DNA from 4 places in the Pseudomonas syringae pv. tagetis genome. Region 4 is predicted to be linked to each of the others. Evidence: predicted binding sites of a transcription regulator. Region 4 holds the regulator's gene; each other region holds the start of a gene.
What was found. Region 4 encodes sigma-54, which starts transcription at its own class of promoters, with help from an activator protein. Its sites were predicted from a motif close to ANTGGCATNNANNTTGCTNT; they were not measured.
Positions count from the first base shown of each region.

Region 1: a site for sigma-54 is predicted at 1,223-1,242, ahead of MME58_RS17665 (flagellar hook-length control protein FliK). Genes of this name have one in related genera too.
Region 2: a site for sigma-54 is predicted at 3,613-3,632, ahead of MME58_RS09525 (circularly permuted type 2 ATP-grasp protein). Genes of this name have one in related genera too.
Region 3: a site for sigma-54 is predicted at 3,939-3,958, ahead of MME58_RS03765 (pilin). Genes of this name have one in related genera too.

Region 1 covers NZ_CP092923.1:3,984,777-3,992,594, forward strand. The annotation lists gene MME58_RS17665 (flagellar hook-length control protein FliK) at 1-1,178, opposite strand, end outside; gene MME58_RS17670 (Hpt domain-containing protein) at 1,287-1,643, opposite strand; gene MME58_RS17675 (fused response regulator/phosphatase) at 1,678-3,384, opposite strand; gene MME58_RS17680 (STAS domain-containing protein) at 3,344-3,691, opposite strand; gene fliJ (flagellar export protein FliJ) at 3,776-4,225, opposite strand; gene fliI (flagellar protein export ATPase FliI) at 4,232-5,590, opposite strand; gene fliH (flagellar assembly protein FliH) at 5,580-6,398, opposite strand; gene fliG (flagellar motor switch protein FliG) at 6,414-7,430, opposite strand; gene fliF (flagellar basal-body MS-ring/collar protein FliF) at 7,423-7,818, opposite strand, start outside.
Region 2 covers NZ_CP092923.1:2,095,253-2,103,070, reverse strand. The annotation lists gene MME58_RS09540 (rhodanese-like domain-containing protein) at 1-311, shown strand, start outside; gene MME58_RS09535 (transglutaminase family protein) at 371-1,201, opposite strand; gene MME58_RS09530 (alpha-E domain-containing protein) at 1,198-2,157, opposite strand; gene MME58_RS09525 (circularly permuted type 2 ATP-grasp protein) at 2,170-3,579, opposite strand; gene MME58_RS09520 (ribonuclease E inhibitor RraB) at 4,041-4,382, opposite strand; gene MME58_RS09515 (hypothetical protein) at 4,631-4,867, opposite strand; gene MME58_RS09510 (LTA synthase family protein) at 5,061-7,148, opposite strand; gene speE (polyamine aminopropyltransferase) at 7,402-7,818, opposite strand, start outside.
Region 3 covers NZ_CP092923.1:842,877-850,694, reverse strand. The annotation lists gene MME58_RS03800 (ATP-grasp domain-containing protein) at 1-62, opposite strand, end outside; gene MME58_RS03795 (DUF1523 family protein) at 182-727, shown strand; gene MME58_RS03790 (PIN-like domain-containing protein) at 773-1,180, opposite strand; gene MME58_RS03785 (DUF433 domain-containing protein) at 1,177-1,869, opposite strand; partial or broken gene MME58_RS27545 (glutathione S-transferase family protein) at 2,109-2,715, opposite strand; partial or broken gene MME58_RS27540 (winged helix-turn-helix transcriptional regulator) at 2,868-3,237, shown strand; gene MME58_RS03765 (pilin) at 3,465-3,893, opposite strand; gene pilB (type IV-A pilus assembly ATPase PilB) at 4,118-5,812, shown strand; gene MME58_RS03755 (type II secretion system F family protein) at 5,815-7,032, shown strand; gene MME58_RS03750 (prepilin peptidase) at 7,034-7,818, shown strand, end outside.
Region 4 covers NZ_CP092923.1:4,761,192-4,769,009, forward strand. The annotation lists gene MME58_RS21165 (KdsC family phosphatase) at 1-516, shown strand, start outside; gene lptC (LPS export ABC transporter periplasmic protein LptC) at 525-1,097, shown strand; gene lptA (lipopolysaccharide transport periplasmic protein LptA) at 1,084-1,632, shown strand; gene lptB (LPS export ABC transporter ATP-binding protein) at 1,633-2,358, shown strand; gene MME58_RS21185 (RNA polymerase factor sigma-54) at 2,541-4,034, shown strand; gene hpf (ribosome hibernation-promoting factor, HPF/YfiA family) at 4,110-4,418, shown strand; gene ptsN (PTS IIA-like nitrogen regulatory protein PtsN) at 4,430-4,894, shown strand; gene rapZ (RNase adapter RapZ) at 4,897-5,754, shown strand; gene MME58_RS21205 (HPr family phosphocarrier protein) at 5,771-6,043, shown strand; gene MME58_RS21210 (superoxide dismutase) at 6,230-6,841, opposite strand; gene MME58_RS21215 (tetratricopeptide repeat protein) at 6,843-7,304, opposite strand; gene MME58_RS21220 (class II fumarate hydratase) at 7,338-7,818, opposite strand, start outside.

The DNA of each region.
Region 1 (7,818 bases), 780 kb from region 4:
ACGAACGACTCACGCAACTTCGACATCTGGCTTTCCAGTGCATCACGTACACCCATATGGGCGCTCATGAAGGTCACCTGGGTCTGCTGCTCAGGCGCCATGTTGATACGAATATCGAGACGACCGAGTTCGGCAGGTTCCAGCTTGATATCGGCGGTCTTGAGATTCTGGCTCGACAGGTACATGACGCGGTCGACGATGCCTTCGGTCCAGCCGCTTTGATGCATGGCCAACGGCTGGTTCATCAAGGGCGCGGCAGGTGCTGCCGCTGCGCGTGCCGGTTGCGCGGCCTGGCTGAGCGCAGCGAGGCGATCGGCAAAGTTGTCGACGCGCGTGTCGCCGGCGGCGCCTTTGACATCCTTCAGACCCTCACCGATCAAACCGCTGAACGACTTGTCACTGCTTTCAGTGCTGCTGCCTTCGGAGGGAAGTTGCTCGCTCAGGACCGACAGGTTATTGACGATATTCTGATTGGGGTCAGCTTCAGAGTTGCTCGGCGTCGCCTTGTTGGCAGCCTGGGCGTTCTGCGCAGCCAGTTGAGTCTTGGCAGTGGCGTTTTCCAGCGCCAACTGCACGGCATCCAGACCGTCCAGCGGATCGGCGTCGGGATTGAAGGCGTCTTCGGCCACGACTGGCGGTGCCGCCTGAGTGGTAGTGAGCGCCGAGACCACTGGTGCGGTGACAACTTCCGCACTTGGTGGTGCCTTGCCTACAGGTGCCGCGGGAGCCTGTGCGGCCATTGCCTGCAATGCCGGGTCAAGGGCCGGATCGACGACCGCCTGGCCCTCAGTCAGCGCCGGATCGGCAGAGGCCTGCGCATCGTCCTGCTTCGAGTCGGAATGCGCCGCGTCATCATCCGCACTTGCCGACTTGGCTGGCAAATCATTGCCGCTATCGGCAACGCTCGACTTGTCGGCGGCATTCGTCTGATCGCTTGCAGGCTTGTCCTTGCCAGCGGCAACCTTGTCCTTGTCAGGCGCGGTCTTGTCGCGAGCTGGTTTTACGGGCGTATCGTCACGCGCAGGGACGGTGTCTTTCGCCTGCTTTGCATAGACATTGGAAAAGCTGGAGGCCCCGTCCTTGCTGCTGTCAGCAGACTTGACCGCATTGTTGGCCACACCGGACCTGGCGGTCACAGAGGTTGTAGCCTGAAGAAGCGCATTGGTAGCAAGGGGCATTTCGGTCTCCGCATCAGCTGCTGGTTATCGCCTTACCAGAGTAGCTAGCAATATGCGGGCCAATTTTTAAATGATCTCCATAACGGGAATCGAGGGAGACTTCAGGGCTCAGCTGACGAACAGCTGCCGCTCGGAATTGAACAACCCGCGAATCGTCATGTATTCACTGTCGATCGTGCCAATCAATTCTGCCAGACCTGCGAACTGCTCCTGGCGGGCCTGCTCCTCGAGCTGACGGCACAGCTCGGAAAGCTGCAAGGCCCCCATGTTGCTACTGCTGCCCTTGAAGCTGTGAGCGGTAAGGCTCAACTCCTGAAAGTCAGGATTGCGGGACCCGGCAGCCAGACGCAACTGCGCGATACGCTGCTCGGAATCCTTGAGAAAAACATCCAGCAAGGTTGGATATTCGTCTTCCATGACCTCCTGCAAGGTATTCAACACGCTGTAATCCAGATGAATCGACACTTGTTCACTCCTTGATCAAGACTCCAGGCGGGGATTATGCCACTCCCTCCCAGGAAAATTCCACGCAGGCGGTCCTGCCATCCCTGGACCACCTGGCCTCGCGGCTCAACTCACAGACCAGATGCAGCCCGCGACCATACAGTTCATTGCTGGCAGGCGTCAGCGTCCGGGTCTTTTCCACATCAAATCCCTGGCCGCTGTCCTCGACACCGAGGGTCAGCCGACCGCCCTGCGCGACCGTTTCAACCTGCAGGGTCATGCGGATGAAGCCGGACTGCAGCCTGTCGAGGCGTTCTGCCCGCTGCTGATAATAGAGCGCGAAGCCTGCTGCGTCGTGCTTGAGCGCCGAATCCAACCCTAGCACACCATGCTCCAGCGCATTGCTGTACAGCTCGCCGAGCACCATGTGCAGTGCGGCACCCTGATCACGCAGGCCATGTACCTCCAGCAGCAATTGCAGTACGTAAGGCAGGGGGTTGAAACGCTTGAGGGTCGAGGCACGAAACTCGAAGCTGGCCGACCAGTCCAGCGGGCTGGAGGCGCCGCTGTCCGAATACATCATGGCAGGCAGACTTTGCAGCGGCGCTTCGACAGCGCTGACTTCCAGCAGACTGACATCGTCACGCGCCTTGCCGCCAAATTCGTTGAGCGCCTCGAGGATCTCTTCGATCAGCAACTGCGGTTCGCGATTGGCCGACAGAACCTGTCGCAGACGCTGCGCACCGAACAGCTCCTCCTGACTGTTACTGGTGTCGAGCACGCCGTCGGACAACAGAAATATGCGGTCACCCGGCGCCAACGGATACACGTCGGTGCGCGCGTCGAAGGCATCGACGCTCAATACGCCCAAGGGCAGATGATTCGAGGCCAGCGGCACATGCTCGCCCTGTGCGCCGCGCAGCAGGTAGCCGTCCGGCAAGCCGCCGCTCCATACCTCGACCTGCCGCTGCGGCAGATTGATACACAGCAGCGTCGCACAACAAAACATGTCGACCGGGAGGATGCGTTTGAGCTTGGCGTTCATTTCACGGAGGATTTCAACCAGGCCATAGCCCTTGGCTGTCATGCCATAGAACACTTCTGCAAGCGGCATCGCGCCAACGGCAGCCGGCAAGCCATGTCCGGTGAAATCACCGAGCAGCACCTGCATGTGCCCGGCGGGGGTGTAAGCGGCCAGCATCAGGTCGCCGTTGAACAGTGCGTAGGGGGACTGCAGGTAGCGGATATTGCTCGCCCCCAGGCAACCGGCGTGGGCGATCTGATCGAACACCGCCTTGGCGACACGTTGCTCATTGAGCAGATATTCATGGTGCCTGGCGATCTGGTCACGCTGCTGGCGAACAGTCTCGTGCAATACCCGCAAACGGTTCATGGCGTTGAGCTTGGCGGCCAATACCAGCGGGTTGTAAGGCTTGGACATAAAGTCGTCACCACCGGCGTCCAGGCAGCGTGCAAGCGCCTCGCCTTCGGTGAGCGAGGTCAGGAAGATGATCGGCACCAGCGATTCGCCGGCCATCGCCTTGATCCTTCGCGCCGCTTCGAAACCATCCATGACCGGCATCATGGCGTCCATCAGAATCAACTGCGGGCTTTCGGCCTTGAAGATGGCAACCGCTTCGACACCGTTGCCCGCGCTGAGGACCCGGTGACCCTGCCGCGCCACGATGGTTGACAGCAGCAAGCGGTCACTGGTGCTGTCATCAGCGATCAGAATGCACAGTTTGTTCGGGGCTGGCTGCACTGGGTATGCTCAATTCGAACAGCTTCGAGAAATTGGAAATGGCCAGAATCTTCAGCACATCAGGCGTGCAGTTGACCAAGCGTACCAATGCCTTGTCACCTCCGGCGTGATCGCGCAGCAGCAACAGCATGCCCAGCGCAGAACTGTCCAGATAATGCGTACCGCGCAGGTCGACCACGTAGTTCAGTGACTGCGGATAGTCCTCATAGGCAGTGCGAAACGCCTGATGGGAATTGAAATCGAAACGCCCTTCGATATAAAGGGTCAGCGTCTGGCCATCGGCAGAACGTTCGGAAGTGACAGTCATGGGAACCTCGAGGTGTTTCATCACCGAGACATTGATAGCGTAGACCAGCCAGAGAGATCACTGCGGGTCTGATTGAGTCAAACGTCAGAATTGTTCATGACGAGGCAGGCGCTGCGACAACTCGTCGAGCAATTTCTGCTCGCGCTTGTCTTCCAGCCTGCGCGCCTCGTCCATGTACCGCTGCACCAGCTTGCGCAAGCCCTCTACCCGCGCGTAGCAATCCTGCCAGGCGCTGCGCGCCCGATCCAGATTGGCTTTGTGCCATTCAAGACTTTTGTATTGCTGGGCAACGGCGACATCGAGCTGACTGAGAAAGCGTTGATAACCCAGCAGCCACTGCCCGGAAACCCCGGCACTGCCGCGCTGCAACCATTGTTGCTGATAATCCTGACGAAACTGGTCAAGTTCCTGCAGCTTGTTGTTGGCAAGATTGACCTGCCCCTGGAAGTGCCCAAGGCGCTGGGCGGCAGTTCGCTCGGCAGCCTCTGCCATCTCGACCACCGGCGCCAGACGCGCCGCTCGACTCTGCGCCATGGGTTATCAGCCGCCAGTCGCTGGTGCGAAGATCGACGCCAGCGCCTCGCTGCTGCCCTGCATGCTTTCGTTCTCGCGCAACGCCTGACGCTGATAGCGCACCAGTACCGGATGCAGCGCAATCGCCATGTCCGTTTCGCGATCGCCGCCTGCTACATAGGCCCCCACGCTGATGAGGTCGCGAGTCTGCTGATAGCGTGACCACAACTGTTTGAAATGCTGCGCACGCGCCATGTGCTCGGGGCTGACCACGGCGGGCATGACCCGGCTGATGGACGCTTCGATATCGATAGCCGGGTAATGCCCCTCTTCGGCCAGGCGCCGGGACAGCACGATGTGGCCGTCCAGCACACCGCGCGCCGAATCGGCAATCGGGTCCTGCTGGTCATCGCCTTCGGAGAGCACGGTGTAAAACGCGGTAATAGAACCACCACCCTTTTCAGCGTTGCCGGCGCGCTCGACCAGTTTGGGCAAGCGGGCAAACACTGATGGAGGATAGCCCTTGGTGGCCGGCGGCTCGCCAATGGCCAGCGCGATTTCCCGCTGAGCCTGAGCAAAACGGGTCAGTGAATCCATCAGCAACAGGACATTCTTGCCCTTGTCACGAAAGTATTCGGCGATTCGCGTGCAATACATCGCTGCGCGCAAACGCATCAGAGGCGCATCATCGGCTGGCGAAGCGACCACCACCGAACGCTTCAGGCCCTCCTCGCCGAGGATGTGCTCGATGAACTCCTTGACCTCACGGCCCCGCTCCCCGATCAGGCCAACGACGATGATGTCCGCTTCGGTGAAGCGCGTCATCATGCCGAGCAGCACACTCTTGCCCACGCCCGTACCGGCAAACAGCCCGAGACGCTGACCGCGACCCACCGTCAATAAACCGTTGATGCACCGAATGCCGACATCCAGTGGCTGACTGATGGGGTCACGCTTGAGCGGGTTGATGGTCGGGCCATCCATCGGCACCCAGTCTTCGGCCTTGATCGGCGAGCGACCATCCAGCGGACGACCGGCACCATCAAGGACCCGGCCCAGCATGCTCATGCCCATCGGCAGACGACCGGTATCGGCCAGCGGCACAACCCGCGCGCCAGGCGCGATGCCGGCCACGCTGCCGACCGGCATGAGAAACACCTTGCCACCGGAAAAACCCATCACTTCAGCTTCGACTTCCACCGGGTGATGGCTGTCGTCATTGATAACCACACACCGGCTGCCCATTGCCGCGCGCAGGCCCTCGGCCTCAAGCGTCAGACCCACCATGCGCAGCAGACGACCTTCCACTACGGGCTGGGCAGGCAGGCTGATCGACTCGGCATAGGAACCGAGGCGCTTGGCGAAACTGGTGCGATCAAGGCGCATCGAGGGTGTCCGCGTCAGATTCTTCAGCATTGGGGGCTTTGCCTGGCGAGACATCCAGATCAACGCTCAGATCCGCTGCAGCAGGATGAGTGACCTGTTCATGCAACTGGTCGTGCATCTTGGAAATCGCCAGGGCAATGCGTGTTTCGACGCTGGCGTCGATACGGCTATGCTCGGTTTCGATGCGGCAACCGCCCGGCAGCAGGTCTTCGTCTTCGACGATCTTCCACGACTCCTCGTGACGTTCACGCATGGCCTTGACCAGCAGAAAGTCCTGAGGATTTATGAAAATTCGCACATTCTGCGCGCCCATCGGCAATAGCTTGAGGGCATCGCGCAGCACGCTGGCAATCTGTGCCGAGTCCGTGACCAGCTCGCGCTGAATGACCTTGCGCGCGATGTGCTCGACGAGGTAAATGACAGCCTTTTCGATCTGGGTGTCCTGCTCGGCGATAGGTGCCAGCAGATTACCCATCAGTTGTTCCAGGCTGGCAACTTTTGCCGCAAGAACGACCTCCGCCTCCTGACGCACTTTTAGCTGAGTGCCGTGAAAACCTTCCTTTTCACCGGTGGCGAAGCCTTCGTTCCAGGCCTCCTGGCGGATGCTTTCCAGCTCTTCCAGAGTCAGTGGCTGGACTTCATCCAGCGGCACTTCTTCCATCTCGGCCGGTTCGTCGACCAGCTCGGGTTCCGGTTCAGGTTCGGGCTCCACGTGTGGATCGAAGCTGGGCAGCGCCCAGATGTCGAGCAACGCGGCGTCCTTGGCGCGAATGAGGTCGCTGGCCGATTCTTTATTGGAACTGGACATGAGTCGGCTGAATCCTTAGATCATTTCCTCGCCACCCTTGCCACCGAGTACGATCTCGCCGGCCTCGGCCATACGACGCGCAATGGTGAGGATTTCTTTCTGGGCGGTTTCCACATCGCTGACACGCACCGGACCTTTTGCTTCCAGATCGTCGCGCAGCAGCTCAGAGGCACGCTTGGACATGTTCTTGAAGATTTTTTCCTTGATGCCTTCGTCCGAGCCCTTGAGCGCGAGTACCAGCACGTCCGAGGATACTTCGCGCAGCAGCGCCTGGATACCACGGTCGTCGACATCGGAAAGATTGTTGAAGACGAACATGAGGTCCTCGATCTGCACCGAAAGGTCTTCGTCGACCTCGCGGATCGAGTCCATGAGCGAACCTTCGATCGAGCTGTCGAGGAAGTTCATGATGTCGGCCGCACGCTTGATACCACCCAGTGTGGTACGCGACGTGTTGGCGTTACCGGAGAACTGCTTCTCGAGAATCTGGTTCAATTCCTTGAGAGCCGCTGGCTGTACGGTGTTGAGCGATGACACGCGCAGGATGATGTCGAGGCGGACCTTGTGATCGAAATGCCCAAGCACCTCGCCCGCCTGATCGGCGTCGAGGTAGGCGACCACGATGGCCTGAATCTGCGGGTGCTCGAAACGGATCACGTCGGCGACCGCACGCGGCTCCATCCACTTGAGGCTGTCCAGGCCGCTGGTATTGCCACCCAGCAGAATCCGGTCGATCAAGCCGTTGGCCTTGTCCTCGCCCAGTGCCTGGGTCAGCATCTTGCGGATATAGCCGTCGGAACCGACGCCAAGGCTGGTCTGATCGCCGACGATGTCGACGAATTCGCTCATGACCTCTTCGACCTGCTCGCGATGCACGTTGCGCATCTGCGCCATCGCCACACCCACTTTCTGGACTTCCTTGGGGCCCATGTGCCGGAGCACCTGAGCCGCATCGGTTTCGCCCAGCGAGAGCAACAGTACAGCCGCTTTTTCAACTTTGGAGAGTTTGGCTACCATGGCTCGTTCATTCATCAGTGTTGATCCACTCTTTCACAACCTGAGCCACACGGCCAGGATCCTCAGCCACCAAACTCTTGATTGCGTTCAGCTGTGCGTCATAGCCTTCGGTCGGGCTTGGCAGCAGAATGCTCTGCGGGCCACCCAGACTTACGCGATCGTTGGACAATTCGCCGTCCAGACCGCCCATGCCACCCAGTTCGGCGTCGCCGCCGAAACCTGCCAGTTCCTTGCGCTTGCCATTGGTGATGTTGTTCAACACCGGGCGCAGTACACCGAACACCAGGATCAGGATGAAGATCACGCCAACAGCCTGCTTGACGATGTCCCAGAACCAGGGTTGCGAATAGAACGACGCTTCAGGCAGCACTTCAGCGCGTTCGCTGGAGAACGGCACGTTGAT
Region 2 (7,818 bases), 2.7 Mb from region 4:
TGGATCAGGCTGCGGCCGTGGCAGCACTGAAAGAAGGCAAACTGGCGATGGATGTGCGCAGTCAGACTGACTACGACGCAGGCACGGTGTTGAATGCAGTGCGCGTCGATGACAGACGGCTGGTCAACCAGATGAAACAGGTACTCAACGACCGTAACGCGGTGTTCGTCATTTTCAGCAGCACTGACAGCAAGGCCGACAAGGCCCAGGACAAGCTTCGGGCTGCCGGCTACTACAGCGTCATTAATGGCGGTAACTACGAAGAGCTGCATAACGCGCTCTACGACATCACCGACGACCCTGCAGAATAGACAAAGGCCGGTGCTTTGGCTCCGGCCGTTTCGGTGATGCGCAGAGCAGTATTTACGAACTACTGATGCTGTGTCTGGACCTGCACACGGGTTTTCACTTTTGGCGTACCGGTCATGGGCGAAACCACAACCTTGGCGTGCATCTGTTCAGATCCGCCACCGCGGCGCATACCACGTACCGGACAGGCATCCAGATAGTCCAGCCCCACCGCCAGTTTCAAATGCCGTTCGGGAATGGCCAACTGATTGGTGACATCAAAACTGTACCAGGCGTCGTCTATCCAGGCCTCGGCCCACGCGTGGCTGGACAAATGCTCGCTGTCTTCGCTGCACAGATAGCCAGACACATAACGTGCAGGCACGCCAAGGCTGCGGGCGCACGCCAGAAAGGCATGGGTGTGATCCTGACAGACTCCCGAGCGCCCGGCGAAAGCCTGAGCAGCGCTGGTGTCCACTTCAGTCGAACCCTGCGTGTAGGTCATGTGCTGGTTGAGCGCCTGCATCAGATCGATCAGTGCGCTACGGTCCGCGCGCTTGTGGCATTCCCGCGCCGCGAAAGCGCGAATCGCTTCGTCGGGCTCGGTCAGCCGGGTAACGCGCAAAAACGGCAACGCTGATTGACTCTCATGCTCGGCCTCGCGGGTTTCGTCGATTTCCACCTGCCCACGCGCGCCGATAATGATCGCCTCGTGCGGCTCTTCCAGGCTCAGGACATGGAGGATATTGCCAAAGGGATCGATCTGCGCGCGTACCGGCCGCGGCAACGTCAGTTGCCAGCTGAGCACCTGCTGGCGCTCACTGTCGTGGGGTGTCAGGCGCAGATATTGAATACTCGAACGCACCTGATCATCGTATTGATAGGTGGTCTCATGACTTATGGAAAGTCTCATGCAGCCTCCAGATACGAAGTGTGGATGGCATCACCTAGTTGGGCCAGCATCGGGATGAATTCGTTCAACCACTCGTGCAGGCCCTCATCCAGAATCTCGTCGATACTGGTATAGCGCAATCGTGCATCCATCTCGGCGGCCATACGTTGTGCCGGTCGACCATTGACGCCGGGCAGACTGGCCAGGATGACGTCCATCTCTTCCAGACACGCCCGCAGTGAACGCGGAATGTCGGCACGCAGTAGCAACAGTTCAGCAACCTGACGCGCGCCGGGCGCATCCCGATAAACCTCGGTGTAGGCCTCGAACGAGGACAGTGCGCGCAACAAGGCGCTCCACTGGTAATAGCCAGCGGCCGAATTGTCCGCCGCGGCATTGGCCTGCGGCCCGCGCAATTCAAGCATTTCATAGCGGGCATCGAGCATGCGCATGGTGTTGTCAGCGCGCTCGATGAACGTTCCCAGACGGATGAAACGGAATGCATCGTTACGCATGATGGTGCCGTAGGTTGCACCACGGAACAGGTGAGAGCGCTCCTTGACCCACTCGCAGAAGCGACTCATGCCGTAACGGGTCAGGCCCTGCTGGGCGATGCCGCGAATTTCCAGCCAGGTGGAGTTGATGTTCTCCCACATGTCGGCGGTGATACGACCGCGCACCGCGTGCGCACTGGCCCTCGCGGCCCCCAGGCAGCTGTAGATGCTGGCCGGATTGGTCGCATCCAGAGCAAAGAAGTGCAGCATGCGCTCGGCATGCAGTTCACCATGACGCTCGACGTAGGTTTCCAGCGTTCCGGTAATCAGCAACGGCATGGCTATTTCATCCAGCCCATCGCCCCGCCCGTCTTGCGGCATCAACGACAGCGAATAGCTCACGTCCAGCATACGGGCGAGATTCTCCGCTCGCTCCAGGTAACGCGACATCCAGAAAAGATCAGAGGCAGTTCTACTTAACATTGGCAGGCATCCTTAATCCTCGACCACCCAGGTGTCTTTGGTTCCGCCACCCTGTGACGAATTGACCACCAGCGAGCCTTCACGCAAGGCCACTCGGGTAAGCCCGCCAGGTACAACACGGGTTTCGCGACCGGACAGGACAAAGGGGCGCAGATCGATGTGTCGCGGGGCTATGCCATTCTCGACAAAGGTCGGACAGGTCGACAGGCACAAGGTGGGCTGGGCGATGTACGCGTGTGGCTTGGCCTTGAGACGCGCCCGGAAGGCTTCGATCTCGGCGGCGGTCGCCGCAGGGCCGACCAGCATGCCGTAGCCCCCGGAGCCCTGGGTTTCCTTGACGACCAGATCACTCAGGTTGGCCAGCACATGTGACAGTTCTTCCGGCTTGCGGCACTGCCAGGTGGGTACGTTCTTGAGAATCGGCTCTTCGTCCAGGTAGAAGCGAATCATGTCGGTGACATACGGGTAAACCGACTTGTCATCGGCAACGCCGGTACCGATCGCATTGGCCAGAACCACATTCCCGGAACGGTAGGCTGCCAGCAGGCCGGGAACGCCCAGCATTGAATCAGGGTTGAACGCCAGCGGATCGAGAAATGCATCGTCAAGCCGTCGGTAGATCACATCGACAGCCTTGGGGCCGTCTGTGGTACGCATGAATACACGGTCATCGCGGACAAAAAGATCCGCGCCTTCCACCAGCTCGACGCCCATCTCGCGAGCCAGAAACGCATGCTCGAAAAAGGCGCTGTTAAAACGTCCGGGCGTCAGTACCACGACACTCGGATTGTCCAGATGACTTGAGCTCTTGAGCGTGTCGAGCAGCAGGTTCGGGTAATGATCGATGGGGGCGATGCGCTGGGCCGAGAACAGCTCCGGAAACAGACGCATCATCATCTTGCGGTCTTCGAGCATGTAGCTCACGCCGCTCGGGGTACGCAGGTTGTCTTCCAGCACGTAATACGTGCCGTCACCGTCACGCACCAGATCGACACCGGAAATATGCGAATACAGATCACGGTGCAAGTTCAAGCCCTGCATCGCCAACTGATACTGCTCGTTGGCCAGCACCTGCTCGGCAGGAATTATCCCGGCCTTGATAATGCGCTGGTCATGATAAAGATCCGCGAGAAACATGTTCAGCGCCTTGACACGCTGAATGCAGCCACGCTCGACAACACGCCATTCACTGGCCGGTATGCTGCGCGGGATGGTGTCGAAAGGAATAAGCCGCTCGGTCCCCTGCTCATCGCCATAGAGCGTGAACGTGATCCCGGCGCGATGAAACAGCAGATCGGCTTCGCGCCTGCGTTGAGCCAAAAGCTCGGGAGGCGTATCGCCCAGCCAGCGGGCAAACTCCCGATAGTGCGGGCGGACTACACCACCAGCATCGTACATCTCGTCATAAAAGGTGCGGATCATGCCGTACTCCTTGTCACCATGGACACCAAGACCATCGCAAAGCCCGTGCCACCGGCATAAACGCCTTATTATCAAATGGTTAGATAACTATCCAGCGCTCTGCGCACCATTCCTGTGCACTAAACGCCCAAGCCAATTCTTTCGCGCCTCATTCGGAAGCGTCATTCAACCGTGAAATCTATGATCAGCATAGTCAGAGTTGATTTCCGCCAACGATATTAGTTCGCCATACTCGCCAGCAACCGAGCAAACAGGGCACCAAACGGTACTTTTGCCTCACGCATTATTTTTTGGATCCGCTGGGCTGCCTGTGCGGATTTTAAACAGACTTCCCTTTGCGCCACTCATTTGAGTGGCTTTTTTTTGACCACTGTTTATGAACGAAAGCCGAAAACACAACCGGCTGATCCAGAACCTGTCCCGAATCAGCCGGTCGCGTATTGTCTGACAATAAACAAGTATCAAGCGTGCAGTCGTCTGATCTCCTGAGTGACACCCCAGCCTTCCACTTCACCGTCCATAGGTGAAATCACCGCCTGAAAGTCCTGTTCGAAGTCACCGATACCGTCATAGGTGGCGTACATCACTTTGCTCAATTGCAGGTGCCAGTTACCGTCGTCACGTATGTTGACCTGGGTGTTGAGGGATTCACCGCGAAATTGCTCTGCGGCCTGCCGTGCCCGCTCCTCGTCCGGGAAGATGGCGTAGAACTCGATAGGGTAGATTCGCGCGAAATCAAAACCGCCTTCTTTCATGCGGCGCAGTACGTTACTGCTGATGTCCTCTTGATAGGCTGTGCTCATGAAACGTCCTCCTATGCAACGATAGATAGAGTTTCAACTCTTCCAGAGCGACCGCCGAATCATCGGGGGCCGCCACACGACAGGTAATCCGGCGTGGGGAATCAAGCATGTAGCTGACCGGACCAGGCTTGGCACAGGTCGGATATCGAGATGTCAGAGGCCGCTTCAACGGCCTCATCTGCAGAGTAGACCCTTCACGGGGCAGATGCCAAGTGGTTGCCACGAAAAGCTTTTTGAATCACTTCAGGTCAGGCGACTTCTGTAATGGAAATGATCTGCACGCTGTTATGGTCCTTGAGCGTCTTCACGGTCGGCTCTTCGGTACGCCCGTCAAGATCATTCAGATTCAGCTCATCGGTGACCGGGTACAGGTCCTTGCGCAGAAAACGCGCGGCGTCCTCAGGGGTCGGGCACTCGTCAAAGCCAGCCTCAACACGCTGCTGCACACCATCCTTGTCCAGGTACAAAATGGCCCACTGTTTCATCAATGCCTCCAGAACGAAGCCAGGCACTCTGGCTTATGTGATCTGGACCTTTTGGCCCGCGCATTCGTTCCAACGAATTAAGCCGGACAGCCTGCCATCGCGGGCAAAACAAAAGGCCCTCGCAGTGGATGCCGAGGGCCTTTTGTCTGTGGACTGATCCGGCTCGCCGGTTACCCGTACGAGTCGGTTTTCATCAGTTGCGGTTCTTGCTGGCTTCTACACCTGCTGTGTTATCCAGAAGGCTCTTGGTGGCCGTCTGCAGGAAGCTTTCCAGCTTGCGCTTGAGCTCCTGAGCGTCAGGTGCATCAGGCACCTCCTCGGCATGCGGCTTGGCGCCAAGGCTATAGGTCAACAACTTGGCAGGCATTTCCGTCGGTTCGATCAGAATGCGGTTGCCGCTGATGATCGCGACCACCTGCTCGCTGCCCGACGGTTTGATCACGCCAAACCCCTTGTCGCCCTCTGGCAGATTGAGCAGATCGCGGCCCCAGCACTGGTTGCGGTTCAGGCCACCCAGACGCCCCATGATGGTCGGCACTACGTCGACCTGCGTACCCACGATGCTGCTGCGCTGACCGAACTTCTCCTGCACACCAGGACCGATCAGCAGCAGAGGCACGTTGAAACGGCCCAGGTCCATTTCGGTCAGTTGCTTGTCGTTACCAAAACCATGGTCGCCCAGTACCACGAACAGCGTGTTCTTGAAGTATGGCTCTTTTTTGGCCTTCTCGAAGAACTGGCCCAGCGCCCAGTCGGCATAACGCATGGCGGTCAGATGCTCGTCCAGCGAACCGTGGCCGGTCACGCGCTCGACCGGCAGCGGATCCGGCAAGGCATACGGCGTGTGGTTGGACAGGGTCTGCAGCAGCGCATAGAACGGCTTGCCGTCCTGACGGGCCTTGAGCTCCTGCGCACCCCGATCGAACATGTCCTGGTCGGAAACACCCCAGGTCGGATCGGAGAACACCGGATTGACGAAGTCCTCGCGACCGACAAAGTTGGTCATGCCCTGGTTGCTGAAGAAACCGGACTGGTTGTCCCAGGCAAAGTTGCCGTTATAGACGTAGACGTCATCGTAGTTACGCCCCGTGCTCAGCAGTTGCGGGAGGCCTGACAGCTTGTGACTGCCTTCCGGCGTCTGCATCAGGTACTCGAAGCCCGGCAGGTTCGGGAAGCACGCCATGGTGGCGAACATACCCTGGTGGGTGTGAGTGCCGTTGGAGAAGAAGTGATCGAACAACAAGCCTTCCCTGGACAACTTGTCGAAGTACGGCGTGATATTGGCATCGCTGCCCAGAGCCCCCACCGAATGGCCGGCGAAGCTTTCCATCAGGATGACCACCACATTGCGGATCGGCAAGGTGTTCTCTGCCGGCGGCGTGAAGTCGCGGCGCACAGCGGCAATATCCGGCTCGACCAGCTTGTCGTGCGGGGTCAGCAGCATGTCGCGCACGGTCTGCTGGGCCTCGTTCTGTGGCAGCGTGGCTTTCCAGATGTTGTCGCGATCTTCGGACATCCGGCTCTTGGCTGCAGTGATCAACGTCAGTGTGCCGTTGAGACCCAGCTGATTGGCGAAGTTGGAGTCAGTGGTGTAAGCGTCACCCCAGCGCAGCGGCGGGCCCTGGCGCAGGGTGCCACGGATGCAGACCACCATGACCAGCAACACCAGAACGAATACGCCGACGCGCATGTACCACGGCGCAACGGAGCGAGTGCCCGCCGAGCTGGCGTTTGCAGCAAGGCGTGGACGGGTTGCACGATCAATGCCCTTGAACACCAGACTCAGCAGCCAGGTCACCACTGCCCAGGCCAGCAGGTAGCGCACCACCGGAAAGCCGTACCAGAGCATGCTCAGAACGGTCTTTGGGTCTTCCTTGACATATTGAAACACCAGCCCGTTCAGGCGCTGGTGGAACTCACGATAAAAATCCATTTCCATCAAGCCGAAAAACAGCGTGATGCTGCCGACCAGGGTCAGCCAGAAACGGAAGAACCCGCGTGCCGCCATGGCCCGGGCGCTGAACAGCGACAGCACCAGCGGAATGAGCAGGTACATGGTCAGGCGCAGGTCGAAACGTGTGCCGTTGAAAAGCGCTTCAAGGAACGTCGAGGCTGGCGTGTCGCCAATCATCTCGCGGTTGTAGACCAGCAGACCGATACGCAACAGTGTGTACATCACCATCAGAGCGAAGCCGCTGAGCAGGATGTAAGCCAGATGCGATTTGACAGTCGGGTTTTGCAGGCGGGCTTGCCGATGAATCTGGGCGTCCGTTTTGGCCATGGTTGTCAGGATCCGGTGGAGTCAGGAGTAGGTTCAGGGTGCAGCACCGCCCTCCTTCAAGAGAGGGGCGGTGTGCGACAGGGCGCAGATATTACTTGATTGCGGGTCGTCAGGGGCCTGAGCAGCCCATGAAGACGCTTGCCTGTTCAGCTTCGCGCGCAATTCTGGGACAGAACGTGTGAAATTTCTGTCGCCAGCCGCGCGTATCAACGTCTTTCAGGGCCAACCCGGCTGGGCAACGCCGTATCGATGGTCAGTCGTTGCTGGCCTTGCTCACAGCCTGCAATACGTACTGCGGCAAGGCGAATGCGCCGATATGAACTTCAGGGTTGTAATAGCGCGTAACAATACCGCTGCCGGTGAAACGCTGACGCAGGGTTTCCACCGGCAGTTTGCGGTAGCTCTTGTCAGTTGCGCCCCACGCGAAGGTCATCGCCCCGCCGATATAGGTCGGGATGGCAGCCTGATAGAAGTGCCAGTCGGCAAACAGACCGTTCATGCGCCCGGCCGTGGTCTGCACACCGCTCAATTGCATGAATGGCGTGCCGTTCTGGGTCACCAGAATGCCGCCTTCGTTCAAGCAGCGATGGCAGGCCTGATAGAAGTTTTCCGAGAACAGCACTTCACCGGGGCCGATCGGGTCGGTGGAGTCGGAGATGATCACGTCGAA
Region 3 (7,818 bases), 2.1 Mb from region 4:
GCGTCGCGCGCGCCCATGATCACTTCACGCTGGCTGGACTGCCCTTCAAGGAACCAAATCATGTCAATCTCCGGGAGACAACGCCATCCGCAACGGCCTTGTCGAATTTTGTAATAACTGTTTTGCTTCGAAATGTTCGGATTAGGGCAAAGTCACGCAATTTTAAACAGAGGACGCTGGTATGAAGTGGCTTAAAAGGTCGATTTGGCTTGTGGTATTCGTTGCACTCGGGATCGGCGCATTAAGCCTCTATTACGTCCTGCCGCGCCATGATGTCGTGATGATCACCGGCGTGGAAGTCAAAAGAATGGACGCCGACGGCGTCATCAACGCCGAAAACCCGGCAGACGGCCCGACCCGCGACGTGTACTTCATCAACACCGAAGACCCGGACAGCAAAAAGGTCGTGGTCTACCGCAACGAAGACACCGGCTGGAGCTTCCCGTGGTACTTCAAATTCGACTCCGCCGACATCCAGGCCAAAGCCCAGGGCTACTCGCGTGACTCCCAACAGCTGGCGCTGATTCGTTATTACGGCTGGCGCATAACGATCCTGTCGATGTTTCCCAACGTGACCGAGGTTGAGGCGGTGACGAGTCGTGATCAGCCGTTTCCGATTTTTAATACGGTCTTTTTTGTGGTGGTGGGGTTGCTGGTGGTGATGGTGGTGGTTGGGGTGAGGAGGCGGTTTAAAGGGCGGGCGCGGGTTGATGGGGTGGTGAGGTAATTTTTCGTACTTTAGATACTGCGAAAAGCCCGGTCTATGATCGGGCTATATATGGAGCTGCTGGAACTTGCGGGCCGCAGAAAACGTCCATGGCACACGAAAGGCTGCGCCGCCTTCGATTAACAAAGCCTGCTCGGTAATTGAAGGCCACCACCTGACCAGGTTTTCTGCCTTGTTCCAGTAGGTCATTTTCCCCCATTGCCTGGCAAGGCAGAAAATGGGCATCCCACACTCCCGGAATGCCCGACGCTCAGCGTCTCCCTTGGAAAACTTGTCCTGAGACACGACCGCCCAACCGCCTTCTTTTTTGAGATGGGTCACCCAGTCAATATCAGCGGAGTTGGCAGGGAATCTTTCACGCAGCGATACCACTGAGTGACCTTCACTCTTTGTCAGCTCATTGAGCGCTCTGGCGATAGCGGGCGGCAGATTGTTATCGATCAAAAAATTCAAGCCGCGATCCTGTGCTCAAAATTGACTGCGGCTTCCACTGCTGCAGGCGGAATCTCATAAAGTAACGCTACACGCTTCGCGTTCTGGCCTTCAGCCAGATAAGAATGATAGATCGCTGCTGTGTCGATTCCCGTCGTTGCCAACACCGGTTTGCCAAAATTCCTTGCCGGGTCCAAAACAACTGCCTTGCTTCGCTTTAATGGATACCAGCGCTTTGCCGACTCTTCACCTGCGTAATCAATGCCCTCGTACAGAGAGGGCGTAATGACCTGCTTGAACGCGTATTGCCGCTTCACCAGATCCAGAAGCGCCTCATCACCCGTTTCATACAGAACGGTCGCGAAAATATCTCGTCCGTCAGTTTGAAAACGTCTGCACGTAAACGGGTAGAGCTGGCCGAACATTTCTCTGGCTTGTAACGAGGCGCTGCGGATCGCTTGCAAGCTGACGCCGTGCTGGCGAAACGCATGGACAAAGCGAATTTCCAGCAGGTCGTGGAAGCCGAGCAGCTTGTCGTCCAGAAATGCGACCTCTGGCGTCCAGAGGCCGGGGTGATCGACGCCTGCCGCGCTATAGCCGAACATCCATCTGCGAATGTCTTTCGCCGGAATGCCGGTGTATGAGGACGCTTCTGCTGGGGTGTATAGGCCCACACCGAGGAGGCGGCTGGGTGATGTAGTGGTGTTCATAGCTCCTCTCTTCATGTGTAGGGTAATCAGGAGAGTAATTCTGGGCTTGATTCGGATATCAATCAACGGACGTTTTGATAACCGAAGCGGATCAGGAAGTGACCTAATGCAAAAGCTGAAATTTCCTACGATGCCATCGTGATAACACCAAGTAATCGAATCAAAGCGCCCGCAACGAAGCACATCCGCCGGGGGCGCTATTGTTTAAAAGGTGAGTCTAACCTGAGTCTTAAGCAGGCTCAGGTCTTGTTGAACAGTTTGGGCAAACCCTTCGCTTTCAGTACAGCCTTGACGGATGGACGTGCTTCTACTCGCGCCACGAACGCTTGCAAAGCAGGTTGCGCTTCCAGCGAAATGCCAAAATTGACAGGCCAGCGTGTTACCGCGAACAGGTAGGTGTCGGCAACGCTGAAATCGTTACCCAGCAGGTAATCAAGACCATTCGCCAGCAGACCATTCAAGTAGGTTTGTTTGGCGATGACCGGGCGCTGGGCGTCGGTGGCATCCACCCCCTTCGCCAAATAGAAAAGCGGTGTCCAGGCCTTGTGATATTCAGCAGCCAGATAATTGAGTATCTCCTGCAGCCTTGCGCGCTCCAGCGTCCCGTTGGCTGGCACCAGCATTGGTACGAAGTGGTCACCCAGATATTGCCTTCAGTCAGAACAGCACCGCCATCCAACCCCAACGCAGGAACAGCCCTTTGGGGTTGATCGCGTAATAGTCATCGCCGGATTCAATCGTATGCTGCCGCAGATTGACCTTGACCAATTCGTGAGCGACACCCGCTTCGTGCAACACGATGTGAGCAGCAAGCGAACAGGAGCCAGGTGAGTAGTAAAGCTTCATAGGTGATTGTTCCGGTGGCTGAGAATGACCAGATCCTAGCACTCAGATAACTTTTTATAGCTGGTAACTTAAGGTTACTCTAGTTCTCCGGTTGCCGTTATGTAACCTGGTTACGCTCTGGAAACTCGCGATCCGACAAGGAAAACCCTGCCATGTCATTGAAAATGCGCAAAAGCAAGTCAACCATCCCGTCCCCGAATGCGCGATAGCGGCGTGCATGTGGCTCCTGAGCGGTGTCTGGACTCCAAATTTGCTGTGGAGTTAAAGTGGTGGGCCTCGGCGATTCGGCGAACTGCGCGTCGACATCCCCGGTATTTCGGCAAAGATACTGTCGGTAGGCTTGAAGAGGTGGGAGATAAAGGTGTGGTTGTTCGGACGGTGCTGGCGACTTCGCCACCTCCTGCGGAGTACAGTCTTTCGGAGTTGAAATTGGAGTTGCTGCCGGCGATTGCGAAGATTGAATATCGGTTGAGGTTGAAGCGGGGGAAGGACGTGGCAGATGGTGTGCGACTTGAGAATTAAATTCCGTTAGTTGCAAGCAACAGATACAGTCTTGAGTTTGAAATACTTGCCTGAAAAAAAAAGCAAAGAGAGAAGGCTCGACCAGCATAGATCGAAATTTTTCTCTGATTAATACTGAGAACTGCCCCCTACAAACTTATAGCAAAGACAATCCTGTGCTAACAGGCTATCTAAATCGGCCTCTTTAACGCTAACATTAAAGAGGCGCGATTAGCTGCATGTTGGAATTAGTTTTTCACGTAACCCTGTGTCAAACAACCACCGCTGTACTGCCAAGTAAGAACGTCGGTGTTACCAACCAAGCGGGTAGGGGTCAATATGCAGGTATCCGCAGCAGCAATGCCCTTGTAAGCATTAGGTGTACCGGTGATAACCGCTGTTGTAGCCGTAATACCAACGCTAGCCAAAGCACCTGGGGTGGCGGTTGGAAGAGTGATGCCTAATTTTGCTGCAGTATCGCATGCGGTGAGGTCAGTCGTCTGCGCATAGCAAACGGCGACGGCAGATTTAACGGCGTCCATAGCCAACACGACCTCTGTGTAAGCCGCTTTTCTGGTGTAATTCTGATATGCAGGCAGTGCCACCGCAGCCAGAATCCCGATGATCGCCACTACGATCATCAGCTCGATCAACGTAAAACCTTTTTGTGTTTTCATAGCTTACTTCTCCGAGGCGTCAGTTTTTAGTGCCTTGATCCACCTAAAGCACACGGCGTGCCAAAGTGCAATGCGTTGCGAACCATTTGGAAAGCCGTTATCCGTGGCATCAGGTTGCTCCGTAATCCGCAGAAACTGACAATTTACGTCACATCCCGCACTGCCATTTGGCAGCACCGCCCGACTGCGCTATAACCCACCCATTGTCTGTGTCTGGTGGTTTTATGACTGATGCTGTCCTCACTGGTTTGGCCAAGCAATTGGTCCTCGCCGAGCTCCTTACTGAACCTGTTGCGCAGCAAGCGTATCAACAGGCGCGCCGCGACAAGATTTCGTTGGTGAGCTATCTGGTTCAGAACAAGCTGGTCAAAAGCCTCACGCTGGCGGAATTGGCTTCTGATCAGTTCGGCGTGCCGTTCATGGACCTCGCCAGCCTGGACAAGGAAAGCCAGCCTAAAGGTCTAGTGAGTGAAAAGCTGGTTCGGCAGCATCACGCCCTGCCGCTCTGGCGACGAGGTAACAAGCTGTTCATTGGCATATCGGATCCGACCAATCATCAGGCTGTGACCGATATTCAGTTCAGTACTGGCCTAAACACCGAAGCGATTCTGGTCGAAGATGACAAGCTGACCACTGCGATAGATCGATTTTTTGACAGTGATAGCGGTCTGGGCAATCTGGAAGATGTCGATCTGGGTGTGGATATCGAACCGGCTGATGGTAAGGAAACGTCCCTCGCGACGCAGAATGACGCTGACGATGCCCCGGTGGTCCGTTTCGTCAACAAAATGCTGTTGGATGCCATCCGGTTAGGATCGTCCGATCTACATTTCGAGCCCTACGAAAAGATCTTTCGCGTGCGCCTGCGTACCGATGGCATTTTGCATGAGGTTGCCAGGCCGCCGATTCATCTGGCAAATCGTATTGCTGCACGCCTGAAAGTCATGGCGAGCCTCGACATTTCGGAACGGCGCAAACCACAGGACGGCCGGGTCAAGTTACGAATGTCCAAAACCAAAGCTATTGATTTTCGTATGAATACCTTGCCCACTCTATGGGGCGAGAAAATCGTGATGCGGATTCTCGACCCGACCAGCGCACAGATGGGCATCGATGCTCTGGGCTACGAGCCAGAGCAAAAAGCACTGTATCTGGAGGCGCTGAAACAGCCGCAGGGCATGATTCTAGTGACCGGCCCCACGGGTTCCGGCAAGACCGTTTCTCTGTATACCGGTCTGAATATCCTCAATACTGTGGACATCAATATATCCACGGCCGAAGACCCGGTAGAGATCAACCTAGAAGGTATCAATCAGGTCAACGTCAACCCGCGTCAGGGGCTAGACTTTTCTCAAGCATTGCGCGCGTTCCTGCGTCAAGATCCCGACGTGATAATGGTCGGTGAGATACGAGACTTGGAAACGGCAGAAATTGCCATCAAAGCCTCGCAGACCGGGCATATGGTGCTTTCCACACTGCACACCAACAGCGCAGCGGAAACGCTGACTCGACTGCATCATATGGGTGTCGCGGCATTCAACATTGCTACGGCAATCAACCTGATTATTGCGCAACGGCTGGCACGTAAGCTGTGCAGCCACTGCAAGAAAGAATTGGATATTCCTCGCGAGACACTTATTCAGGAAGGTTTTCCAGAAGAGAAAATCGGCAATTTCAAGATATACGGCCCGGTGGGCTGTGAGCACTGCAACGGGGGTTACCGAGGCAGGGTGGGCATTTACGAAGTGGTCAAGAAAACACCGGAACTGGAACGCATCATCATGGAAGAAGGCAACTCGCTGGAGATCTCTAGACAGATGCGCAAGGACGGTTTCAATGACCTTCGCACATCAGGGCTTTCGAAAGCCATGCAGGGCATCACCAGCCTTGAAGAAGTCAACCGCGTGACCAAGGATTAAACATGGCCAGCAAGGCAGTCAAAGTCATCGTTTACACATGGGAAGGCGTGGACAAAAAAGGCGTCAAACTTAGCGGAGAATTAAGCGGCCACAATCCGGCGCTTATCAAAGCACAATTGCGTAAACAGGGTGTCAACCCTACCAAGGTGCGCAAAAAAGCTGCCTCGATCTTCGGCAAGGGTAAAAAAATCAAGCCTCTAGACATCGCTTTTTTCTCTCGGCAAATGGCGACGATGATGAAAGCCGGAGTTCCGCTGCTACAGTCGTTCGATATTATCGGTGAGGGTGCAGAAAATCCGAATATGCGAGCGCTGGTAGGCTCACTCAAACAAGAAGTATCAGCAGGTAACAGTTTTGCAACGGCTTTGCGGCAAAAGCCCGAGTACTTTGATGATCTCTTTTGCAACCTCGTGGATGCGGGCGAGCAAGCTGGTGCTCTTGAGAGTCTGCTGGATCGAGTAGCAAGCTACAAAGAAAAGACAGAAAAGCTCAAAGCAAAAATAAAGAAAGCCATGACCTACCCCGCTGCTGTTTTAATCGTTGCACTTATTGTGTCCGGCATTCTATTAATTAAAGTAGTTCCGCAGTTTCAGTCAGTTTTTGCAGGCTTTGGTGCAGAACTCCCTACGTTCACATTGATGGTTATAAGTCTTTCAGAGATTGTGCAGAAATGGTGGCTGGCGATTGCAGGCATGTTTTTCTTCAGCATTTTCATATTCAAACGTGCTTATAATAAGTCTCAGAAATTTCGCGACAGCCTTGACCGTCTTTTGCTGAAAGTCCCCATCATTGGGCCGCTGATTTTTAAGTCATCAGTAGCGCGTTATGCCCGCACGCTCGCAACAACTTTTGCCGCTGGAGTTCCGCTAGTAGAGGCTCTCGACTCTGTCGCAGGGGCAACGGGCAACGTGGTGTTCAGAAACGCTGTGAACAAGGTTAAGCAAGACGTGTCCACCGGAATGCAGCTTAATTTCTCAATGCGCTCTACTGGAGTTTTTCCCAGTTTAGCAATTCAGATGACTGCCATTGGAGAAGAGTCTGGTGCGTTGGATAATATGTTGGATAAGGTCGCAACTTATTATGAGGATGAGGTCGACAATATGGTAGACAGTCTGACCAGCCTTATGGAACCTATGATTATGGCCGTTCTCGGTGTGGTAGTGGGCGGATTGGTCATAGCAATGTACTTACCGATTTTCAAGCTCGGAGACGTTGTCTGAAATGCCTCTCCTCGACCTACTGGCCAGCTCCCCCCTGGCCTTCGTCACCACCTGCTGCATCCTCGGCCTCATCATCGGAAGCTTCCTCAACGTGGTCGTCTACCGCCTGCCACTAATGATGGAGCGCGACTGGAAAGCCCAATCCCGCGAAATGCTCGGCCTGCCCGCCGAACCCGATCAGCCTGCCTTCAACCTGAACCGCCCCCGCTCCAGTTGCCCGCACTGCGCGCACAAAATCCGCCCGTGGGAAAATCTGCCGGTCATCAGCTATCTGCTGCTGCGCGGTAAATGCTCGCAGTGCAAAGCGCCGATCAGCAAACGCTACCCGCTGGTCGAGCTGACCTGCGCAGTGTTATCAGCCTACGTCGCCTGGCATTTCGGCTACGGCTGGCAGGCGCCGGCGATGCTGGTGTTGAGCTGGGGGCTGCTGGCGATGAGTCTGATCGACGCTGATCACCAGCTGTTACCTGATTCTCTGGTGCTGCCATTGCTGTGGCTGGGCCTGATCGTCAACGCTTTCGGGCTGTTCACCTCGCTGAATGATGCGCTATGGGGAGCGGTGGCCGGCTATCTGGCGCTGTGGTCGGTGTTCTGGCTGTTCAAGCTGGTGACCGGCAAGGAAGGCATGGGTTATGGCGACTTCAAGTTGCTGGCCATGCTTGGCGCGTGGGGCGGCTGGCAGATTCTACCGTTGACCATCCTGCTGTCGTCGCTGGTGGGCGCGGTGCTGGGGGTGATCATGATGCGTGTGCGCAGGGTCGAAAGCGGTACGCCGATCCCCTTTGG
Region 4 (7,818 bases):
GATCTCATGCAACGCGGCAAGGCTATCAAACTGGCCGTTTTCGACGTCGATGGCGTACTCACCGACGGCCGTCTTTATTTCATGGAAGACGGCAGCGAGATCAAGACATTCAACACCCTGGACGGCCAAGGCATAAAAATGCTGATAGCCTCGGGCGTCACGACAGCCATTATCAGCGGCCGCAAGACCTCGATCGTCGAGCGTCGGGCAAAGAGCCTGGGCATCGAGCACCTGTTTCAGGGACGCGAAGACAAGCTGGTGGTGCTGGACAAACTGCTTGCAGAACTCCAGCTTGGTTACGAACAAGTCGCCTATCTGGGCGATGATCTGCCAGACTTGCCAGTCATAAGGCGCGTCGGACTGGGCATGGCCGTCGCCAATGCGGCCGTTTTTGTACGCGAGCACGCACATGGAATCACCAAGGCGCGGGGCGGCGAAGGCGCAGCGCGCGAATTCTGCGAACTGATCCTGAGTGCGCAAGGCAACCTTGAAGCGGCTCACTCCGCCTATTTATAGAAGCCATTATGTTCACTAAAAAAATTCGCAAGTTCCTGCTTCTCGGGGTACTGGCGCTGCTGCTGGCAGCGGTCGGCTACTGGAATATCAGTCCGGAAAGCTTCATGGACCAACCGGTCGCAACGGTCGATGACACGGTCATCGACTACTATGCGATCAATGCCCATAGTGTTCAGTATTTGCCGGACGGCACGCTTCAATACGACATGACCTCCGACAAGGTCGAGCACGTAAAGGCCACTGACGTGACCCTGCTGACTACGCCGGATCTGCATATGTATCGCGGCGGCGAGTTTCCCTGGCACGTGCAGAGCAAGAAAGGCGAGGTTTCGTCCGGTGGCGACCAGGTCGAGCTTATCGACTCCGTACGCGTCGAACGTACCGATGAAAAACAACGTACGACTATTATCACCACCAGTCGTATGACCGTATTCCCTCAGAAGCAATATGCGCAGACCGAGCAAGACGTTAGAATCGACGGCGCAGGCGGTGTGACTACGGCCAAGGGAATGAAAGCGTATTTGAAAGACAGCAGGATGGACCTGCTGTCCAACGTAAGAGGACAGTATGAGGCTCGTTAAAACTCTTCCTTTATTGCTCGGCCTGGGCGCAGCACTGGGAAGCGCGAGCGCCTGGTCCCTGCCAACCGACCGCGATCAGCCGATCCACATCCAGTCTGACGATGCTCAGCTCGATGACAAGAAAGGCGTAGCGACCTACAAGGGCAACGTGATCATCACCCAGGGCTCGATGAAAATCACTGGTAACACCGTGACGATCACGCGTAATGCCCAAGGCGAAGTGGACGTGTTCACGTCTGTCGGCAATCTGGCTTATTACGAGCAGAAGCCTGCAGTTGATAAACCGATCGTGCAGGCTTACGCCGTCACCATCCAGTATTACGCCGGGCAGGACCGCATCGTCCTGATCGACAAGGCCAAGGTCATCAATGATGGCAACACGTCCGAAGGCGAGAAAATCGTCTACGACACGGTCAGACAGGTCGTCAGTGCCGGTCGCGCCAATGGCGGTGCCAAGGTGACTACACCACGTCCACGCATCGATATGGTCATCCAGCCGAAAAAGAAAACCGATCAACCTCAGAAGGCCCAGTAAATGGCAACGCTCAAAGCCCAGCATCTGGCTAAAAGCTACAAAAGCCGACAGGTCGTGCGCGATGTGAGCATTTCCATCGACAGCGGCCAGATCGTCGGTTTGCTGGGCCCCAACGGTGCCGGCAAGACCACCTGCTTCTACATGATCGTGGGACTGGTCCAGGCTGATCAGGGGCGCGTGCTGATTGACGACCTGGACGTCAGCCATCAACCCATGCACGGCCGCGCCCGCGCCGGCATCGGCTATCTACCGCAGGAAGCGTCGATTTTCCGCAAGCTGTCGGTGTCCGATAACATCATGGCGATACTCGAGACCCGCAAGGAACTCGATGCCGGGGCACGTCGCAAGGAGTTGGAAAGCCTCCTGCAGGAATTTCACATCACCCACATCCGCGACAATCTGGGCATGAGCCTGTCGGGCGGCGAGCGTCGCCGCGTGGAAATCGCTCGGGCGCTGGCTACCGCACCGAAATTCATCCTTCTGGATGAACCGTTCGCAGGCGTTGATCCTATTTCCGTGGGCGATATCAAGCAGATCATTCATCACCTCAAGGCCAAGGGTATCGGCGTACTGATCACCGACCACAACGTCCGTGAAACGCTGGATATCTGCGAAACTGCCTACATCGTCAACGATGGGCAACTGATCGCAGAAGGCGACTCCGAGACCATTCTGGCGAACCAACTGGTGAAAGAGGTCTACCTCGGCCACGAATTCCGCCTTTAATCGACTGCCCTTTACGCTTAGCAGCCGATTGATGCCTACGCAGTGTATTGACAATATTTTATTTGTCATACCACTCTAGGCAAAGGCACAGGTTTCAGGCATATAATTTGCTTAAGTTGGCGCCACGGCGCCTGTAGTAGATGGCGCATGCGCGCCGGCGAATAAGGTGTTTAGCCCCTGCCATGAAACCATCGCTAGTCTTGAGAATGGGCCAGCAGCTGACGATGACACCGCAGCTGCAACAGGCAATCCGCTTACTTCAGCTTTCCACTCTGGACCTCCAGCAGGAGATCCAGGAAGCGCTGGAGTCAAATCCCATGCTGGAACGGCAGGAAGAAGGCGACGACTTCGATAACTCCGACCCGCTTGCCGACAACATCGAACAAAAGCCCAACCCTGACGTTCAGGAACCGACCTATCAGGAATCCGCGCCGACTGTGGATAACCTTGAAGATGGCGAATGGAACGAGCGTATCCCCAATGAACTGCCTGTCGATACGGCATGGGAAGACATTTACCAGACCAGCGCCAGCAGCCTGCCAAGCAACGATGATGACGAGTGGGACTTCACCACACGCACCTCTGCAGGCGAAAGCCTGCAAAGCCACCTGCTGTGGCAATTGAACGTCGCGCCAATGTCCGACAAGGACCGTCTTGTGGCGGTCACGCTGATCGATTGCATCAACAATCAGGGCTATCTGGACGAAACGCTCGATGAGATTCTCGAGTCTTTCGATCCCGAGCTGGACATCGAACTCGACGAGATCGAAGCCGTACTGCACCGTATCCAGCAGTTTGAACCGGCAGGCGTCGGCGCGCGAAACCTGAGCGAATGCCTGCTGCTGCAATTGCGTCAGTTGCCGGCGAAAACGCCGTGGCTGGCAGAAGCACAACGCCTGGTCACCGACTATATCGATCTGCTGGGAAGCCGCGACTACGGTCAGTTGATGCGGCGCATGAAGCTCAAGGAAGACGAGCTGCGCCAGGTCATCGAACTGGTCCAGAGCCTCAACCCGCGCCCTGGCTCACAGATCGAATCCACAGAAGCCGAATATGTCATTCCCGACGTGATCGTGCGCAAGGACAACGAGCGCTGGCTGGTCGAACTCAATCAGGAGTCAGTACCGCGCCTGCGCGTCAACCCGCAATACGCCGGCTTTGTGCGCCGCGCCGATACCAGCGCAGACAACACCTTCATGCGCAATCAGTTGCAAGAGGCGCGCTGGTTCATCAAGAGCCTGCAAAGCCGCAACGAGACGCTGATGAAGGTCGCCACACAGATCGTCGAACACCAGCGCGGTTTTCTCGAATACGGTGACGAGGCCATGAAGCCGCTCGTCCTGCACGATATTGCCGAGGCAGTGGGAATGCATGAGTCGACCATCTCGCGCGTGACCACTCAGAAATTCATGCACACTCCACGTGGCATTTACGAGCTGAAATACTTCTTCTCAAGCCATGTAAGCACTTCCGAGGGCGGCGAATGCTCGTCAACGGCAATTCGCGCAATCATCAAAAAACTGGTTGCGGCGGAAAATCAGAAAAAGCCGTTGAGTGATAGCAAGATCGCTGGTTTACTGGAGGCACAAGGCATTCAAGTAGCCCGTCGCACAGTCGCCAAGTACCGCGAGTCACTCGGTATAGCGCCTTCCAGTGAGCGTAAGCGGCTGATGTGATGCAGGCCGAGCCACAGCGTCCCAGAGACAGGCGCCATGCCTGTCTCCTTATGCACTGGCAAAGGAGAAAGCTGTATGCAAGTCAACATCAGTGGACACCAACTGGAAGTGACCAAACCCCTTCGCGAATACGTTGAGCTCAAGCTCAAGAAGCTCGAGGGGCATTTTGACAAGATTACCAACGTGCAGGTCACGATGACGGTCGAGAAGCTCAAGCAGAAGATCGAAGCCACGTTGCACATCCATGGTGGAGAGGTCGTTGCCAATGCTGAACATGACGATATGTATGCTGCCATCGACCTGCTCACTGACAAGCTAGACCGACAATTGCTCAAGCATAAGGAAAAGCAGCAAAGCATCCTCAAAGGTGCGGCCGCTCGCTAACGCCCATTTAAATGATCCGAATCGAAAATATCCTGACCCCCGGCCGCTCCTGTGTGAACGTGCCGGGCGGCAGCAAAAAGCGTGTACTCGAAGAAATCGCCAACCTGATCGGTCGTGAAGTACCGGGCATGGTTTCGGACACAGTATTCACAAGCCTTGTTGCCCGCGAAAAACTGGGTTCGACCGGTTTCGGCAACGGCATTGCAATCCCTCACTGTCGTCTCGCCGAGTGCAGCCAGCCTGTCAGCGCGGTCATTCACCTTGACAACCCGACTGATTTCGACGCCATCGATGGCGCGCCGGTTGACCTGCTGTTCGTATTGCTGGTCCCACAAGCCGCTACCGATGAGCACCTGGAATTGCTGCGCCAGATCGCCAGCATGCTTGATGACAAAGATGTGCGTAAGCGCCTGCGCAGTGCTGATAGCTCTGAAGCGCTTTATCAAGTGGTGCTGGACGTGCAGAACGGAAACTGACCATGCGCATGATCATCGTCAGCGGCCGCTCCGGCTCAGGCAAAAGTACGGCGCTGGATGTGCTGGAAGACAGCGGTTTTTATTGTGTCGACAACCTTCCTGCCGGCCTGCTGCCGGAGCTGGCCGAACGTGCGCTGATCAATACCGAGTTGGCCGAGCCCTTGCTGGCGGTTTCCATAGATGCGCGCAATCTGCCCAGCCATCTCACCCGCTTTCCGCAGATGCTGGATGAAGTACGCTCACGCAACATCCAGTGCGACGTGTTGTACCTCGATGCGGACGAGGCAACCCTTCTCAAGCGCTTTTCGGAAACCCGACGTCGCCACCCGCTGAGCACCGCAGAGCGCTCGCTGGCCGAGGCTATACGCGACGAGACCGCACTGCTCGGCCCGATCATCGATCTGGCCGACCTGAAGATCAACACCACTCACCTGAACCTCTATCAGTTGCGTGACGCACTCAAACTTCGCCTGCTGAACAAGCCCGAGCCAGGCACCGCGTTCCTGATCGAGTCCTTCGGCTTCAAGCGCGGCATGCCTATCGATGCCGACCTGGTTTTCGATGTACGCTGCCTGCCCAACCCGTACTGGAAACCTGAGCTGCGCGACCATTCCGGACTTGAGCAGCCGGTTATCGACTACCTGTCGGTGCAGCCCGATGTTGAAGAGATGTTTCAGGACATCTTCGCTTACCTGAACAAATGGCTGCCCCGGTTTGCTGCCAGCAACCGTTCTTACGTTACCATTGCCATCGGCTGCACCGGCGGACACCACCGCTCCGTCTACCTGACCGAACGGCTCGGCCAGGTCTTGCAACAATCACTCAAGAACGTTCAGGTTCGCCACCGCGACCTTAGCTGAAAGGATTTTCACTGCGATGCCCGCTCGTCAAATAACCATCATCAACAAACTGGGCCTGCACGCCCGCGCTGCTGCCAAATTCGTGGGCGTAGCAGGCAAGTTCCCTTGCACGATCAGGGTCGGCCGATCGCCGCAGACCATGGTCGACGGCAAAAGCATCATGGCGGTGATGATGCTGGCTGCAGGCAAAGGTACCGAGATCCACCTGCACACCGAAGGCGAGTTCGAACAGGAAGCACTGGATGGCCTGGTCGAGCTGATCGACAACAGGTTTGATGAGGGCGAGTAAGCCGTCACCCCATCGCTGTAAGCATTACCACCAGCATTGCATGCGCAACCAGCTCAGTCCTTGAGCAATCAGTAACGCCATACCCGCCACCAGCAGCACAATCCCTATCGTCAGGCGAACCAACCGCACACTGCTGATCGCGAGTATCCCGGAACGCATAAATTGCCTTGGGTCGGGTTGCTGGAGTCAGGCCAGAGCGGCCTGATAACGTCGAGACACCTCATCCCAATTGATCACGTTGTAAAACGCGTTGATGTATTCGGGACGACGATTCTGATAGCGCAGGTAATAGGCGTGCTCCCACACGTCCAGCCCCAGAATCGGCGTATTGCCATTCATTAACGGGCTGTCCTGATTCCCGCTGCTTTCAACCACAAGTCTTTTCTCAGGGGTGACGCTCAGCCATGCCCAGCCGCTGCCGAAACGAGTCAAGGCGGCTTTGGTAAACGCTTCTTTGAAGCTGTCGTAACCGCCCAATTGCTCTTCGATGGCCAACTCTAAAGGGCCTTTGGGCAAACCACCGCCGCCTGGCACCATCACCTCCCAGAACAACGAATGATTGGCATGACCGCCACCTTGGTTGATCACCGCAGGACGCAGGTTTTCAGGCAACTGTTTGATGCTGGCGACCAGTTTCTCGACGGACCAGTCAGCAAACTCGGTACCTTCGACCGCCGCATTGAGGTTATTGATGTAAGTCTGGTGATGCTTGGTGTAATGGATTTCCATGGTCTGCGCATCAATGTGCGGCTCAAGGGCATCGTATGCATAAGGCAGTGCAGGCAAGGTATAAGGCATTTCAATGTGCTCCGTAGAAGAGTCCGGAAGTGGTTGCCGAACGGCGCTGCAGCGATGAGCGCGTGTGCTCGCTGCTGCTGTTGAGCAACCGATGAGTGCGCGGGTATTCGCCGTGCTCGCTGATAAAGCTCAACAGCTCGGCGTAGGTTTTGCTGCTGTGACGCAAGGCTGCCTCACGCAGGGCAGGGGGAAGACGCTGGTTCTGCATGGTCTGCAACAGATGCTGATGGATGGCACACAGGTACTCGGCACTTTCCTCCGGCTGGCCCAGGCTCAGGTGCAGGTCCGCCAGGTTGTGGTGAGAAATCACACAGGCTGCGACGGCTTCATCCACATCCGCCCAACGCTCGAACAGTACTTGCGCCAACGCCAGCGCCTGGAGATACAGTTCGCGGGCTTCGACCCACTCGCCGAGATTGAAACAGCGATTGGCCTGCTCGATGGTGCGTTTCCAATGCTGCATGACATACCTCCAGGGGACGTTGGCTGACTGGAATCAAATACCGCCAGCGGTAAGTTTTTCGGGGTTAAGCAACACTTCCAGCTCACTGCGTTGCAGATCGGTGTGTTCGAGGGCCACGTCAATGACCGGGCGGCCCTGCTTGTAAGCGGTTTTGGCAATTTCGGCGGCTTTCTGATAACCGATGATCGGGTTCAGGGCAGTCACCAAAATCGGGTTGCGCGACAGCGCCTCCTTGAGCTTGGATTCATTGACCTTGAAGCTCGCAATCGCCTTGTCAGCCAGCAGACGACTGGAGTTAGCCAGTAGCTCGATGCTGCTGAGCAGGTTCTGGGCGACGATTGGCAGCATCACGTTAAGCTCGAAGTTGCCGGACTGCCCTGCCACAGTGATGGTGGCGTCGTTGCCGATCACTTGCGCGGCGACCATGGCAGTGGCTTCCGGAATGACCGGGTTGACCTTGCCCGGCATGATCGACGACCCCGGCTGCAACGCCTCAAGCTCAATCTCACCCAAC